Regions from separate parts of the Glutamicibacter arilaitensis Re117 genome, predicted to be linked through region 2. Evidence: riboswitches for the same ligand, from Rfam matches in the RefSeq annotation. Region 2 holds a riboswitch; each other region holds the start of a gene.
The links. A riboswitch is a leader RNA that binds a small molecule or an ion and turns the genes downstream of it on or off. The one in region 2 is predicted to bind thiamine pyrophosphate.
Positions count from the first base shown of each region.

Region 1: linked by a shared signal. The riboswitch ahead of thiO (glycine oxidase ThiO) and the one ahead of AARI_RS13710 (ECF transporter S component) in region 2 are both predicted to bind thiamine pyrophosphate.
Region 3: linked by a shared signal. The riboswitch ahead of thiM (hydroxyethylthiazole kinase) and the one ahead of AARI_RS13710 (ECF transporter S component) in region 2 are both predicted to bind thiamine pyrophosphate.
Region 4: linked by a shared signal. The riboswitch ahead of AARI_RS01815 (3-oxoacyl-ACP reductase) and the one ahead of AARI_RS13710 (ECF transporter S component) in region 2 are both predicted to bind thiamine pyrophosphate.

Region 1 is NC_014550.1:2,482,870-2,486,941, forward strand. It holds gene AARI_RS11840 (thiazole synthase) at 1-167, opposite strand, end outside; gene thiS (sulfur carrier protein ThiS) at 170-415, opposite strand; gene thiO (glycine oxidase ThiO) at 431-1,543, opposite strand; TPP riboswitch at 1,541-1,645, opposite strand; gene AARI_RS19300 (GNAT family N-acetyltransferase) at 1,725-2,690, shown strand; gene AARI_RS11860 (mechanosensitive ion channel) at 2,774-3,994, opposite strand.
Region 2 is NC_014550.1:2,860,698-2,864,769, reverse strand. It holds gene AARI_RS13735 (Na+/H+ antiporter subunit D) at 1-381, shown strand, start outside; gene AARI_RS13730 (Na+/H+ antiporter subunit E) at 390-1,019, shown strand; gene AARI_RS13725 (monovalent cation/H+ antiporter complex subunit F) at 1,022-1,288, shown strand; gene mnhG (monovalent cation/H(+) antiporter subunit G) at 1,288-1,692, shown strand; gene AARI_RS13715 (DUF4235 domain-containing protein) at 1,752-2,003, opposite strand; TPP riboswitch at 2,079-2,199, shown strand; gene AARI_RS13710 (ECF transporter S component) at 2,264-2,872, shown strand; gene AARI_RS18975 (ATP-binding cassette domain-containing protein) at 2,869-4,072, shown strand, end outside.
Region 3 is NC_014550.1:56,480-60,551, reverse strand. It holds gene AARI_RS00635 (aldehyde dehydrogenase family protein) at 1-607, opposite strand, end outside; gene AARI_RS00630 (hypothetical protein) at 654-884, opposite strand; gene AARI_RS00625 (hypothetical protein) at 871-2,208, shown strand; gene AARI_RS00620 (GntR family transcriptional regulator) at 2,205-2,573, shown strand; TPP riboswitch at 2,608-2,702, shown strand; gene thiM (hydroxyethylthiazole kinase) at 2,692-3,486, shown strand; gene thiE (thiamine phosphate synthase) at 3,479-4,072, shown strand, end outside.
Region 4 is NC_014550.1:302,401-306,472, reverse strand. It holds gene AARI_RS18370 (esterase family protein) at 1-513, shown strand, start outside; gene AARI_RS01820 (NtaA/DmoA family FMN-dependent monooxygenase) at 454-1,800, opposite strand; gene AARI_RS01815 (3-oxoacyl-ACP reductase) at 1,797-2,603, opposite strand; TPP riboswitch at 2,678-2,771, opposite strand; gene AARI_RS20245 (hypothetical protein) at 3,247-3,378, shown strand; gene AARI_RS01810 (HNH endonuclease family protein) at 3,489-4,072, shown strand, end outside.

The DNA of each region.
Region 1 (4,072 bases), 380 kb from region 2:
ATGGCCACGGTGGTCAGTTCGGTGCCGGAGACTTGCAGCGCGGTTTCCAAGGTGGCAAGCGAGGTTGCTCCCCCGGTGCCCAGGATCAAGCGGGAGGACAGGGTGCGCCCGGCGATCTGGAAGGGATCGGTTTGGCTGTCTAATTCGGTGATGTTTTGCGTTTCCATGCTTAGCCTCCTTGGGCGGCGGTAACGAGTTCAACGCTGTGCCCTTGGGCCAGCAGGCAGGTATTCCACGCGCTTCGTGGGACAACGGCCCCATTGACCGCGGCTGCGATTCCCAGCTTGCTGCCGTCTACTGCCAGCGAGTTGCCATCCAGTTCCTTGCCGATGCTCGTGCTGATCAGTTCGCGCAGGGTCGTACCTTCGGCCAGGTCTACTGGCTGGGAATTGAAGTTGATGCCGATGGTTTTCATAGCTGCGTGCTCCATTCAATGAGTGCTCAGAGTAGTTGTCGTAGCAAAGCGGTGCGGGTTCACTGCCAGGTCGAATTGCCCAGGTTCTGCGCCATCGATGAGGTCGGTGGTCATCCGGGCGCCCAACGGGGTCAAGAGGACACCGTGGCGGGAATATCCGGTGCTGAGAACCAGGCCCGGATCAAGGCGGCCAATCAGCGGCCGGTCATCCGGGGTGGCTGGACGGGCTCGGGCGGTGGCTTCGTTCAAGGTGCACTCGCTGATCCCGGGAACCAGCTTGCGGGCATTGTCCAGCAGGTTGTGCATGGCCCCGATGTTCACTGCCGGTTGCGCATCTTCGCGGACACTGGCGCCAAGCACCAGGCTGCCGTCCTTTCTTGGGACCAAGTACACGTTGTCCCGGTGCACGATGCCGCGGATGGTGCGGGTAATCAGCGGAGGTCCTGCAGGTCCTTGGATCCGCAGGATATCTCCATAGACCGGGCGCAGCGGAAGATGCGGGAGGCCTTGAACCGTGCCAAGCCCGGTGGCAAGGATGGTCTGGTCAGCTTCGAGGATCCGGCCTGTTACGGTGCGAACCCCGACGGTCCGCTCCCCTTTAGTGAGCAGCGTCTGCACGGATTCTTCAATGAGCGAAGGACGCAGGTGCGCCAGCAGGATCTTGAGAACTGAGCGCGGGTCGACCTGATGGTCTTCTTCGCACAGGACCGCGCCTGCGATATTGGCGGCCAACGCCGGTTCGAGTTTTCGTGCTTGGCTTGGCAACAGCTTTTGCGCACACAGTCCAAGGGATACTTGCAGCTCTGCCAGTTCATGTAATGCTTCGCGGTCAGCAGGCTCGGCAGCGACAACCAGCGTGGAGTTTTGCAGGTAGTCCGGCCGGTGCCCGGTCACGGATTCTATGCGTTCAATAAATTGTGGATAGGCTGCATTCGATGCGGCGAGCAGCTGATGCAGCTCACCGTGGCCCCAATTGGTTTCAGCTGCTGGAGCGAGCATTCCTGCCGCTGCATAGCTGGCGCCGTGGCCCGGACCCGGATCGATGAGCGTGACGGTGTGAGCTCGGGATTGGAGTTCGAATGCGATAGCCAGGCCAATAATTCCGGCACCAACGATATTGACATGCACAAGGGCACGCTTCCTTCCTACGGCGGCATGACCCGCATCAGGTGTAGCGGTCGGCTCGGTGCCCTCTCAGCCTGGTCAATTCAGGCTCCCGCGGATTACTGCGATTATAAGCATGAGCTAGCTCATAATGTCGAACTTTATTGCCACTAGTTCCGTCATCTTCTGTGATGTAGTTACTGGTATGGATTTTCAAGACTTCCCTGTAGCTCTTCGGCTTGATTCTTCGCTGGCCCAAGTCATCATCGACTTGGAGCAAGAACTGCTGGATCCAAGTCGCCGGAGCAGCGTCGAGGAATTGAAGCGGCTCTTGCATCCTTGGTTCCGCGAGGTTGGAGCCAGCGGACGGAACTATGACCGGGAGAGCATCATCGCCCAGCTGGCCATGGAACCCATTCGACAGTCGGGCCCGTTGAAGGTGGCGAACCCGGTGGCGTTGCAGCTGGCAGGGCACCTGGTGCTTTTGCGCTGGCACTTGCATGCCGAGGTGAGCAGCGAGCGCAGTTCGCTGTGGATCCTTGAGCAGGATCGCTGGCAGATGATCTTCCATCAGGGCACCACCAGCAGCGCACCGATCCCTGCTTCTACTCCAAAAGCTGAAGCGGCTGCGAGCGCAGGAGATGAATTTTGTGTGCGTCCACTTGAACCATCTGATGCAGCAGCGGTGTTCGAGGCATTTTCTTCAAACCCGGATATGAAGCGCCAAGGTGATGCCGATACCCTGCAGAAAGCTCACGCGTATGTCCAAGCGCTGCTTGAGGATAGGAAACGCCAGCGGGCACTGGCGGTGACCATCGAAGACCGGTTGGTTGGCTTGGTGTGCGGGACGGTGAACCAGTCCAATGAGAACGCGTGGGTTTGGTATTGGATGAACCAGAAGTACCGTGGCCGATCACTGGCTACCCGTGCTGTGGCGAGTTTGGTGGATTATCTTTTCGGCGAGTTAGGTCTCTACCGCTTGGAGCTTGGACTGCGGGCAAATAATGCCAGTTCAAAGCACGTGGCCGAAAGCAATGGTTTCCTGCGTGAGGGAATCGAGCGGGGCAAGTTCTTGGTGGATGGCAATCGCATTGATGTGTATACCTATGCTCGGTTGCGCACCGACCCGGCACCGGCAGTGAACGCGCTGCCGTGGAGCAGGCAACCGTAGCGTGCTGAAATTCAAAAAAGCCACGGAATCCAAAATTGGATTCCGTGGCTTTTTATCTGTCCCTCAAGTTCTGTGATTGATGGTTAGATACCAGGGGTTGACGATGGTGGCATCGTATTCGGGCCGTCGTTGTTCTTGCTTGCTTCCATCTTGGTCAGCGTGCGTGCGGCTGCATCGCGTCCGCCAAGTCCAAAGGCCAGCGCTGCTGCCAGTGCTGCACCGATGACAATTGCGCCGAAGGCCATGTTGATGATCGAATCGGCGATACCCATGTACTTCAGGCCCATCGCTACGAACAGCGCAATTGCTGTGTAGCGGATGATCTTTGAAGCGGTGGAGTCACCCAAGAACCGTCCGATGACATTGGCGATGACGAAACCTGCGGCAATGATTGCTGCGCCGAAGATGATCTTGCCACCCAGGGCCAGGATCTCGTTGAGGATGTTGGTGATCGCTGGGAAGTTCAGCATCTGAGCTGCCATCACGCCGAAGAACAGCACGATAGCGATCTTGACGATGCCGGCAATGATTCCCGATGCGCTCTTGCCTTCGGGAACAATGCCCCACTGGGCCACGACCGAGTCGGTACCCACACCGTGAAGAGTGGTTTCAAGCAACTGACCGACGAACTTGGCAATCAGGATACCGACTGCCAACAGAGCCAAGGCCATAATGACCTGTGGGATTGCGGTGAAGACCAGCTGCAGCATCTGCTGAGCAGGATCCGAAATTGCCGCGATTCCCAGTACCTGCAGGGCCGAAATTGCCACGACCAGCAAGATCAAGGCGAAGACGATGTTGGAAATGATGTCAACGATCTTCGCTTGGGATTCGCGTGACTGGACTCCATCTACAGGTTCGCCGCGCGGGGTGACTTTGCGGACCAAGCTGCTGAAGTCTACGGTTCCCAACGCGGTCTTCAATAGCTGGCGAACGATATTTGCGATCACGTAGCCGATGAAGAAGATGAAGCCTGCACCGATGAGGTTTGGAATGAAGGCCATTACGCCGCCGAGCAGACCCTGCACCGGCGAGAGGACTTCAGATAGTGCGAAGACTTGCAAGATTGCTACCAGGCCGAAGAGCCAGACAATCAACCCTGCAACCTTGCCGAGGGATTGGCCTATCTGCTCTCCGTCATTGCCCTGCTTTTGCAGGAACTTCACCCTAGTCACCAGTTTGGCTGCAGCCCAACGAACTATGCGCGCAACAAGCCACGTGATGATGAGGATGATTAGCGCGATGCCAACCTTTTGTAGCATCGACGCCCAGTCGATATTTCCTAAAACGTTCTCAGACTGCATTGCTGCTCCTTCAACGTAGGGACAATCCGACCCTACGATGAAGTTCCAACACTGACTAGGGCAAAGTCCAATACCCCC
Region 2 (4,072 bases):
GCGCTGACCTGGATCGTGATCGGTGCCGGGTTGCTCACCAGCTTGCTGACCTTGATGGCGATCATCCGCGTGTGGGCCCGTGTGTTCTGGCGCCGTGCCGCTGATGCCGAAGTTCCCAACCAGGAGCTGGTGGCCGAAGCGACCCGGGTGGCCGATGAGACCCTGGCCGGAGGAGGGCAGAACCCCCGCCTGGGTTTGAAGCTGGCCAAGTCCCTGGAAGCCGAATCCCTGCCGTGGGGCATGCGTTATGCCACCGGTTCGCTGGTGCTTGCAGGTATTGCGCTGACCGTCTTTGCCGGACCGATCTTCGAATTCTGTGAGCGCGTGGCCGTGGAACTGATTGCCCGCGAACCTTATATCACTGCGATCTTGCCACTCTGATTGGAGGGATGATGCCGAATAGGAATTTTGAACCGCGCGACCAGCGTATCGATGATGCGCTGGATACCTCCGGTGTGCGCCACCGCGCGACATTCAAGCAGGAATGGCCGCTGCTGCTGTTGCTGCTCTTCGTCTGGGGCGCCCTGTGGCAGGACTTCTCGCTGGGCAACATGATCTTCGGCGCGGTCATCGCGCTGGTCATCGTCAACCTCTTCCCACTGCCGCCGGTGGTCCTGTCCGGACGCATCAACCTGTGGTACTGCCTGAAGCTGTTCATCTGGTTCATGGGCCAAGTGGTCGTGGCCAGCTTCCACGTGGCCAAGCTGGCCATCGCCAACGGCAAGAAGACGCACAGCGCCATCATCGCGGTGCCGCTGCGCACCGGCTCGGATCTGATCGTGATGACCGTGGGCCACGTGCTCACGCTGATCCCGGGTTCGTTCGTGATCGACGTGGACCGCAGCTCATCGACCCTGTACCTGCACTACATCGACATTGAATCTCCGGCAGATGTGGAGAAAGCCCGGGCGGCCATCCGCGACATCGAGCGCCGGCTGATCATGGCCATCGGCAGTCCGGATGAGTACGAAGCGATCAAGAATGAATGCGGACCGGACTTTGCTGCGAGGAAGGAATAGACATGATGGACATCGTCATTTGGATCTGCGGCATCATGCTGTGCCTTGGGGCCGTAGCTTGCCTGGTCCGCGTGGCCAAAGGCCCGTCGATTCTTGACCGGGTGCTGGCCCTGGACGTGATGTTGCTGATCATCTCCGCCGCGCTGTGCCTGGAAATGGTGTTGCACAAGCACACCGACTACCTGTTGTTCGTGGTGGCCGCCTGCATGCTCGGCTTCATCGGCTCTGTGACCGTCTCGCGCTTCGTTTCGGATCAGAGGAACGCCTAATGGATCTCTTCCTCGATATTCTTGTCGCGATACTGCTGGTCGTGGGATGCCTGATGTCTTTGATTGCCGGCATCGGCCTGCTGACCTTCCCGGATATGCTCACCCGCATGCATGCCGCGACCAAGCCGCAGGTGCTCGGTTTCCTGCTGATCTTCGCCGGGCTGGCCATTCATCTGCGCAGCTGGGCGGTGATCCCGGTGCTGGTCCTGGCCTGGGGAATGCAGCTGCTGACCGCACCTGTTTCGGCCCACATGATCGGCCGATCCGGTTACCGTACCAAGCACGCGGCCAAGGAGACACTCTTCTCCGATGAGTTGAGCCTGGTCGTGAACAAGGTCAATTCCACTCCACCAACCGGAGCCACTCCGATCACCAAGGACCAACCCGGAGAAAACCAGAATTAAACGCAAAGCGGGAGCCACGCAAATATCGCGGCTCCCGCTTCATGGCTTAATGCCGATGCCTACTTAGTGAACTTGGCAACAACCTTGTTGGCGCTGCGGTCTGCAACGGTCTGCATGATCGCTGCCACCAGAGCGGAGACCACGGCAAAGCCCAGTGCCTTACGGAATGAAGCTTCAGCTGCTTCGTCAGTGCCCTTGCGTGGCGCTTTGCTGCCGGTGGCCTTCAACCAAAGGAAATCAACTAGCTTGCCGCCGAGAATGCCTGCACCAACGGTGATGCCGGTGGTGACAAGTTTCTGCACTTTATCCATTTTTTCCTCACGATCAAGGTCTTGACTTATCGTTCCTCTGCCCAGCATACCTGCGGTATGGTGGGGGAGCAGTATTTTTTCCGACAGGGGAGCGTCAGACTTTTTAAAAGTCGCAAGACGCTGAGAGTGCGATAGATCGCAGACCCTCGAACCTGCCCCGGCTAGTACCGGCGAAGGAAGTCGAGCATCTCGGATGCGGATAGGCATGGGAACATGCCCTCATTCCGTCCATCTCCCCTCCTTGCACAGGAGGATTAACAATGAACGAAACAGTATCGAAGCAGCGTACCGGCTGGCGTGTAGTTGACATCGTGGTCGCCTCGGTGATCGCAGTAGCTTCAGGGGTCATCTTCTGGGCATGGAGCGCCGGATATGGCCTGTTCTCACTGGCTTTTGCCGCATTCCCACCAGCTACCGCACTGCTCACCGGCATGTGGCTATTCCCAGCGGTGCTCGGTGCGCTGATCATCCGCAAGCCAGGAGCCGCGATCTATTGCGAGTTGCTGGCCGCTGTCGTTGAAGCGTTGCTCGGCTCGCACTATGGCTTGACCGTGCTGATCTCCGGAGCGGTCCAGGGCTTGGGTGCAGAACTGGTCTTCGCCGCATTCCGCTACCGCAAATGGAACCTGGGCGTTGCACTGCTGGCAGGCCTGCTCTCCGGGCTGTTTGCTGGATTTTCCGAGGCCTACATCATGGCCTACTACGTTGAGTACACCGCGGGGATGAAGATCTTCCACGTGATCGCCACCGGTGTTTCCGGACTGATTGTTGCCGGTCTGCTGTCCTGGCTGGCCACTCGTGCCCTGGCCAAGACTGGAGCACTGAGCGCGCTGGCCAGCCGGCGTGCGCACTTGGAAAGCTCAAAATGAGTTTCGTTGCCAATTCCGGGGCCGACAGTAAAACCCAGCGTGGGGCGGCAATTACCGCAACAGGCTTCGGGTGGCAGCACACCGAACGGCACCAGCCGGCGATCTCCGGGTTGGATCTGCAGATCCAACCCGGAGAAAAGGTGCTGCTGGTCGGTCCTTCAGGTGCCGGCAAATCGACACTGTTGCACGCCATGGCAGGATTGCTCGAAGCCGATGAGGCCGAGCAGGTATCCGGGCGTCTGCTCATAGACGGGTCCGATGCCTTCAGCCGCACCCATCCGGTGGGGCTGATGCAGCAGGATCCAGAAACTCAGGTGGTGCAAAGCCGGGTCGCTGATGATGTGGCTTTTGGTCCGGAGAACCTCGGGATTGATCCGCAGGTGATTCGCCAGCGCATCCCCGAAGCGTTGAACGCGGTGGGGCTGGGCGCGTTGGCTCATGATCACCGAACCCAGGAACTCTCTGGTGGGCAGAAGCAGCGGTTGGCCCTGGCCGGCATTCTGGCCATGGAGCCAAGCGTGATGCTGCTCGATGAGCCCACTGCCAATGTGGATCCGCAAAGCATCGAGCTGTTGCGCGATGCGGTACTGAACGCGGCCCGGATATCGGGGGCCACCTTGATCATTGTCGAGCATCGTCTTGATGCCTGGGCGCAACATGTCGACCGGGTGATCGTGCTGCAGCCTGGTGGGGGAGTCGCGCATGATCTGGACCCCCAACAGCTCTATACGGACGCCACGGTGCGCAACGAGCTGGCGGCTGCCGGGCTGTGGATCCCCGGATACCTTCCACAGGTAGCCGCTGCAGCCAACGAGCCAGGTCCAACGCTGCTTGAAGCGCGACAGCTGGTCTCTGCACGCAGTGCCGCCGCCCCGCGCACCCAAGCAGTCGACGTGCGCGTGAAGGCTGGCACGGCCACCGTGATCCGCGGCGAAAATGGTGCCGGCAAATCAACCCTCGCCTTGACCTTGGGCGGATTGCTGGAGAAAGCCGGCGGTGAACTGGCTGCCAGCGAGAAGCTTGCCGACGGGCTGGGCCAAGCGCCATTTGAATGGAAGGCAGGGGCCCTGGTCGGTCGGATCGGGTCGGTCTTCCAAGAACCTGAACACCAGTTCGTCACCCAGAGCGTTCGCGAAGAGCTGGCCTTTGCCCCCAGTCGTGCCCAGCGCAGCGGTGCTGAGCTGCCCAAATACGAACCCG
Region 3 (4,072 bases), 1.1 Mb from region 2:
TGGAGGTATCCACGCCGCCTTCAACTACCGCGTAAACCCGTTCGTCGAGGTAGACCGGGAGGAACTTGGCCAAGGCGCCTGAGGTCGCAGGAGCCAGCTCGGATGGCTTGATGACCGCAGCGTTGCCGGCAGCAATGGCCGCGACCAGCGGTGCGAGCACCAGCTGAACCGGATAGTTCCAGGCGCCGATAATCAGCATGACCCCCAGCGGGCGCGGCTCGACCTTGGCCATGGCTGGCTGCAAGGCCAGCGGAACCTTGACACTGGTGGAATCCATCCATTCAACGAGGTGGCGCTGGGCGAAATCTATTTCCGCGCGCACCACGTCGATTTCGGAGAATTTGGCTTCGGTGGCACTCTTGCCCAAGTCCTCGGCCAAGGCCTGGACGAAGTCTTCCAGATGCTCTTCCAGCATCTTCTCCAGTGCCTTGAGCTGCTGCCGGCGGAAGCGTCGCGGATGCGTGATCCGCGTGTCCGCAGAACGCCGCAAATGGCTCAGAACTGTTGCTATGCGCGATGGATGCTCGTCCACCGGAGGTGCGGAATCACCGACCGGTTCGGGCAACGGAGTGGAAGTAAACAGACCCATGATTTGAGCGTACGTCACTGGGACTATTTTTCATCGTTTAATTCGCCGGAGGATTCAATATGTATCAAATAGTTGATACATTGATTTCCATGAACCAGTTCTCGGCGAGCGCCATATCCATCGCTTTCGTTGCCGCAATCATCTGCGTTTGGTTGCGTTCGGTGGCGCACAGGCGTGGAACACCAGCTATCGACCGGGCCCGATCCCACTCGTTCTGGTGCGCATTGATCGCATTCTTTGCTTCAACCTCATGGGATTTGTCCGAGACCTGGCGCGTTTCAATGACCGAGCCCAATTCAGGTTCGGCTCTCGCTGAAGCACTCACTCCGGGGATCTGGGTTCTTCTGGTTTACCTCATCGGCTTGTTCACTTGGCCCAAGGAACTCCAGCCAGTGCGCACCGCTTCATTAGAGGCCCGCAGCCTGACAACTCCATTTCCCAAGGCCCTAGGGGCTTTCGTTGGGCTTTTGCTGCTGATCGCGGTCGGCTCCCTGTGGCCGGCGTCCAAAGTCGAAGGGCTCGTTGGCGTTCCGGCCTCGGAATTCACGACCTTTGATTTTGACGGCATCTATTCATACACGTCGGAGGGTCCGTATGATGGGCGGTTGCCGGGCACACAGATGCTCCCGGTATTCATCGTGGCCCTGGCAGGGATCATCGTGGCCGCGGCTGTGATTACCGTAGTTATCCTGAAAAGACCTGCCTTGGCCGGCATCTCGGCCGAAGACAACCAAGCGTTGCGCACGGTCTGGCTCAACCGCTTGATGCGCAATATCGGCATCGTCTTGCTGGCCTTCACCGTGTCGGTGGTCAATTACTCGCAGGCTAATTCGCCGGATGGACAGTACGAGTTCGTTAGCTATGGCGCCCTTGCGGTCGCCCTCACGTTGCTCTTCTGGGGACCGCGCTCTACATTCTCAGCTCAATCCACCACCAGGGAACGGACCGCCTTCTCGCGTTTGCGTGATCAACTATTCACCTTGCAATACGTAACTGCAGCACTCACCTTGCTCAGCGTTGCAATCGGCTGGTCATTCTTGCCACTGGATGACGAGCTCCAGATGCCTACCAATGAGCGAACTACGTGGATCTTAATGATCTTTGCCGGTGCGGCTTTGAGCTATGCCGTTCTCAATGCGCTTTATCTCAGCTACGTCAGCACCGTGGCCCGGCAGGCGTCTGCAGCACCCAAGTACCACGCGCCCCTGCCCTTGTGGTCCTACATCGCCGCTGGCTTGCTGTTTGCCACCAGCACCTATTTTCTGCTCGATCCGCCGCTGGACTATTTGTGGGGCTTCGTGCCTCCAGGCAAGACAATGGTTGCAGGCTTGATCCTGCTGTTGCTGGCAACCCATCTTGGATTCGTCTGGTTCTCCCGCCGGGCAATTATTCCCTGGGCTGTCTCGTCGGCCGAAGAAATCTGGTACCGCAAGGTCCTGGAACTGCGTTCAATGCGTGTTAACACCAGTGCAGTGGTAGCCATGCTGCTCATTGGCTACGGATTCCCGGCCGGGCTGGGACTCTTTGCATTGCTCATCTTCGTTGTCCCAGCAGTCATTTTCCTAGAGCGCCCCGGTAGCGCCTTCGTGCGGGAACATCAGCCGGCAGCTACTTCATGAGCACGCAGATCAGTGTTGACCTCCAAGCAGCTACCCCGCCCTATGAGCAGATCCGCTCGCAGATTGCTTCACTGATCTCCTTGGGAGATTTGCCCTCGGGGAGCAAGCTGCCTACTGTGCGTGCGCTGGCCACGGACCTCGGCGTCGCTGCCGGTACAGTGGCGCGCGCCTACAAGGAGCTGGAAGCCGAAGAGCTGATCACCTCCCGGCGCCGGGCCGGCACAGTGGTCAACGAGCGGCCGCAGACGGTGGACACCAGGGAAGATCTGCTGGCCGCCGTGGATCGCCTCTGGGCGCTGGCGGCCGCGCAGAAGGTGGATGCGGCCACGCTCAAGGCCTTGGTGGCGCGGCGCGAGCGTAAGTAACTTGTCCTCGGAACCGGTTGTGCGTACGCTCTATGGCAGTGACACGGGGTGTCGGATCAACCGACTGAGATAAGACCCGTAGAACCTGATCTAGTTCACGCTAGCGGAGGGATGTCGCATGGCTTTGCATGCAGTTGCCCAAAAATACCGGCAACAATCACCTTTGGTTTTTTGCCTGACCAATACCGTCGTATCCAATTTCACCGCCAATGTCTTGCTGGCATCCGGGGCTTCCCCGGCCATGACGGATCTGCCCGGAGAGGCCGGCCCATTCGCGCAGGCAGCTTCAGCCGTATTGGTGAATTTGGGAACTCCAAGCACTGAACAGCTGACCGCCATGGAAGAAGCTGTGCAGTCGGCGAGCGCTGCAGGCACCCCCTGGGTCCTGGATCCAGTGGCAGTGGGAGCGCTTCCGGTGCGCACGGAGTTTGCCCGGCGCATTGTCCGGCAACGCCCGACCCTGATTCGCGGCAACGCCTCGGAAATCCTGGCCCTGGCCGGCCGGCAATCTGCTTCGCGCGGTGTCGATGCCTTGGATGAGGTTTCTGCCGCCTTGGCGGCGGGACGCGAACTGGCCACGGAACACGACTGCGTAGTGGCCATTTCCGGCCAGGCTGACGCCATCATCGACGCCACGCGTACCGTCTTGGTGCATACCAACGGAATTGGCTTGACCCGGATGACAGGTGGCGGCTGCGCCTTGGGCGCGGTCTGCGCCGGGATGGTTGCGGTCCACGATGACCCGTTCGAGGCCACCATCGCAGCCCACGGTTTCTATGGCCTGGCCGCGGAAAAGGCCCTGGCTGGCAGCTCCGGTCCGGGCAGCTTCGCAGTTGCCTTCCTTGATGCGCTGTCGGCTGCCGATCCCGGGGAACTGAAGACTTTGAAGTACGAGGAATTGAACCATGCATAATTACGGCGCTTATCTAGTAGCCAACACTGCCAGCTGCACCCCACGCAGCACCCTGGAAGTTATCGAGGGCGCCGTCGCCGGAGGGATCGGGTGGATCCAGCTGCGCGCCAAGGATGAAAGCGCCCGGGAATTCTTCGAGCTGGCCTGCGCGGCTGCCAAGCTCACCGAGGGCAAAGCCCAGTTGCTGATCAATGACCGCATTGACGTCTACCTCGCGGCACGGGCTGCTGGCGCAGCAGTGAACGGCATCCATATCGGGCAAAAAGATGTGCCGGTACAGCTGGCTCGCCAGATCATCGGCGAGGGCATCATCGGCTTGAGTGCTTCCAGCGATGAGCAATTGGCCCAGGCGAACAAGGTCGCCTCGGTGATCGACTACCTCGGTGTAGGAGCCATCCGCGCCACTCCGACGAAAAAAGACCATCCTGCTCCCCTGGGGCTGGACGGCTTTGCGCGAGCCGCTGCCTTGGCCAAGCTGCCCTGCGTAGCGATCGGCGCAATTACCCAAGACGATGCCGCCGCGATCCGCGCCGGCGGCGGCGCAGGCCTGGCCGTGGTCCGCGCCATCTGCAACGCCGAAGATCCG
Region 4 (4,072 bases), 1.3 Mb from region 2:
GCCCCGCTGCACGTGATGTTCGTCGATTCGACCACGGTGCAGATCCGCTCCGCAGAACTTCCGGTCGCTTCGGGCACCACCGCCTCGCTGGCCACCCAGTTCCTGCCCTGGGCGCGGGAGTTCTTCCCGGTCTCTGCGCTACCCGAGCACACGCTGGTCACCGGGTCCTCCTTCGGCGGGCTGGCCGCGCTGCTGGCCGTCACCGAACACCCGCAGCTGTTCGGACGCGCGTTGGCGCAGTCACCCTCACTGTGGCACACCGACCTGTCCTCGGCGCTGGGCGATCTGGCCCCGCAGGTGCACGTGACCATACAGGCCGGCTGCTACGAAACGGAGATCTTCACTTCCTGCGAGCAGGTCTTGGAGGCGCTCGCAGGAAGTGAATCGGCCCGGCGGATCGGCTTTGAGCCGATCTCCGGCGGTCACGACTGGGCCTGGTGGGCCCCGCGCCTGCTAACCGGCCTGAGCCGTTTCTTCCCGGGTGAGGCCCGCGAGCCGGGTCGGCTCCGGTAGCCCCAGGTTGCCGCGCAACGTGTGGTGCTCATACCGGGTGCGGTAGCGGCCGCGGCGTTGCAGCTCGGGGATGACCAGGTCCACAAAGTCCTCCAGCGATCCGGGCAGGGCCGGCGGCATCAGGTTGAAGCCGTCGGCCGCCCCGGAATCCAGCCACCGTTCGATCTGGTCGGCCAGGGTTTGCGGGGTGCCGACCATGGTGCAGTGCCCGCCGCCGGCGGCCAGCAGCCCCAACAGTTCGCGCACCGTGGGGCGGTGCAGTTCGATAAGCCGCAGGATCGTGGTGTAGCGCCCGGCCGGCCCGGTAAACCGCTCCACCGACGGCAGGTCGGGCACCGGAGCGTCCAGGTCCCAGCCGCTGGTGTCCTGCTGCACGAACACGCCCAGCTGGTGCAACGCCTGCGCGGTGGGTAGCAGTGCATCCAGCCGGCGCTGCAGCTCACGGGCCTGAACCTCGGTGGGCGCCACGTAGGCGACCAGCCCGGGCATGATCAGCGGCGGGTGTGCCGCACGTCCGGCGGCCGCGGCGCGGGCGCGGATATCCCGGGCATAATCCAGCGCCATCCGCTCATCTGCGGCCACCGCATAGATGGCCTCGGCATGCCGTGCGGCCAGCGCCCGGCCCGGGCCTGAGGACCCGGCCTGGAAAATCACCGGGTGCCCCTGCGGGCTGCCGGGCACGTTCAGCGGCCCACGCACGGCAAAGTGCTCACCCACATGGTTTAGTTCGCGCAGCTGCGAGGGATCGACGAACCGTCCGGCACGGTCGGTCTCCAGGGCCGTGCGTGGAAAGCTGCCCCACAGTTCGCGCAGCACCGTAAGGAACTCCTCGGCCCGGGCATAGCGTTCGGCGTGCTCCCCCAACCGTTCCCGGGAGTAGTTCTGCGCCTCGGCATCCCACATGCTCGTGACCACGTTGACCCCGGCCCGGCCGGCACACAGATGGTCCAGACTGGCCAGCAGGCGCGCGGCCGCATAGGGCTCGAAGAAGCTGGAGGATACCGTGCAGACCAGGCCCAGGTATTCGGTGTGCTGGCTGAGCGCGGACAGCAGCGTCAGCGGCTCATAGAACCAGGTCGGTCCTGCCTGCGCTGCGGCCGGGGAAAGGCTCTGCCCGTCGGCCAGGAAGAAGGCATCGAACAGCCCGCGTTCGGCGGTGTGCGCCAGCTGAACCCAGTAGTCCAGCTCCCCCAGCCGTTCGGCGGAGGAATCAGCGGCACGCCAGGCGGCCTGGTGGTGACCGGTGCCGTAGGCAAACAGGTTGAAGTGCGCCTGTTTCAGGCTCATCCCTTGACCAGCCCGCCGTCAACGATCAGGTTCTGTCCGGTGACCCCGCGGGAGCCGGGCGCGGCAAAGAACAGCACGGCGTCGGCCAGCTCTTCGGGGGTGGTGACCCGGCGCAGCGGCGTGCCGGAGGCGATCAGGTCAAAGACTTCCGCAGGGGTGGCCGCGGATGCGTCGGTGGTGCGCAGCAGGCCGCCGGAGACCATGTTGACGTTGATACCCGACGGGCCCAGATCATCGGCGAATGTGCGCGTCAGAGACAGCAGGGCCGCCTTGGTCGCGGTGTAGTCATGGTACGGGACCACCGGATGCTGGAACAGGTTCGTGCCGATGTTGATGATGCGCCCGAATCCGGCGGCGCGCATGCCCGGCAGCACGGCCTGGATCGCTGCCACCGGGGCCAATACCGACCCGGCGAACTGGGCCGACAGTTCCTCGGCGCTCAGCTCATCGGCCTTGGAGCGGGCCTCGCCGTTGAAGGAGAAGTCCACCAGGGCGTTGTTGATCAGGGTGGTGATCTGCTGGCCGAAGTGTGCGCCGGCTGCGGCCGCCAGCGCGGCCAGCTGCTCGGGGTCCCGCACATCGGCCTGGATCGCCAGGGCACGCTCCGGGTAGCGGGCCGCCAGCTGGGCCGCGGCCTGCGCCGAGTTGCGGTAGTTGATGACCACCCGCGCACCTGCTTCCAGGAAGGCGGTACTGATTGCGGCACCCAGGCCGCGGGCGCCTCCGGTGACCAGGACCAGCTGGTCCTTGAGCTGTAGTGCAGCGGTGGTGCTCGCCGGTGCGGGTGAGGTGGTTGCGTTCATGGTCGGTGTACTCCTTGAGCTGCGGTTCAAAGCAGCGGATCAAGGCGAACGGAACCCGGGTCAGATGCGGGGCATCGCGGTGTCCAGGACATTCCCTTCGCCAGTGCTAACTGGATCAGGTTCGACGGGTTTCATCTCAGCCGCGTGGCGGCACCCCGTGTCACTATGACCCATTACTACCACATCCTTCGGATCGGTTCCCAGTCCGGGACGTCGCTCGATTCTTCAAAGTTCCCCGTTCGCATGGGCACACCACATCTGGACCCGCCGGTCTAGGGTGCGCAGGGCCGGCCGCTGACAGGTGATGGCAGGCCAGCCCCGCCAGGGCAGCATTGGCCGGTGCGGGAGATTTTCTGACGGGGATCAGTTACCTTGCTCAGGTCTTATCGCCACGGGTGGCGGTAATTTGGGCGGCGATCATGGCGGTGGCGGGTGACCCGTGTGGTCGGCCGCCGACCGAATGGTTCATGGGCCAGTCTGCGGGTGAGCGTGTCTTGTGGGGTTCCAGTGATGCCGCAGGTGCTGAACCACGTATCTGGGGTTTGACCCGACAGAGGATTTCAACTTTCTCCGGAGATGAGGTGCTAAGCGGTTGTGGTCGGTCCGAGCTGATCAAGCTTGGTGAAGTCATAGGTTCAGGTAGGTGCCTGATTCATCTGCTTCGATACGCTCGCTGCGCATCACCCGAGATTACGCTGGTGGCACGGACCAACGAGACGGACCCACGGAGATTCCGGCATCGGTGACACCGGCCCGGGTGTGGGCAACACGCTAGGGCTGCCATCGGCACGGTGTCGGGTGCACGGTCTAGAGTCGTTCAGGGGTCGGGCAGTTGTTCAGCCCCATGATCGTCTTTGCCCCTTCCGTCAGGAGTAGTACCACCGCATGCGACTGCCGCGCCGCGCACTCTCGCTCGTCCTTCTTGCCTCCACGCTTACCCTCGGCGCGTGTTCGTCGCTGCAATCGCTGGATTTCACAACAACCGATGGCGCTCAGGCCGCCACCTCCGGTGCCTACGGTTCCACCGAGGATTACGCCGCGGCACTGGAGCTACTGGATGAGATCGATATCAAGGGTCGTGCCCCCAAGACCGGGTATTCGCGTGACCAATTCGGTGATGGCTGGAAAGATCCGGACCGCAACGGCTGCGATGCGCGCAACGACATTCTGGCACGCGATCTACAAGATGTGACCTATAAGGGCAGTAGTTCCTGCGTGGTACTCACCGGGACCTTCGATGACCCGTATACCGGAACCACCATTGAATTCCTGCGAGGGCAGGGTACAAGCACCGCTGTGCAGATCGATCACGTGGTGGCGCTCTCGGATGCCTGGCAGAAGGGAGCCCAGCAATGGGATGCACAGACCAGACTCGAATTTGCCAATGATCCGTTGAACCTCATGGCCTCGGACGGATCCGCGAATGCTTCAAAGGGTGACAAGGATGCCGCGTCTTGGCTGCCACCGAA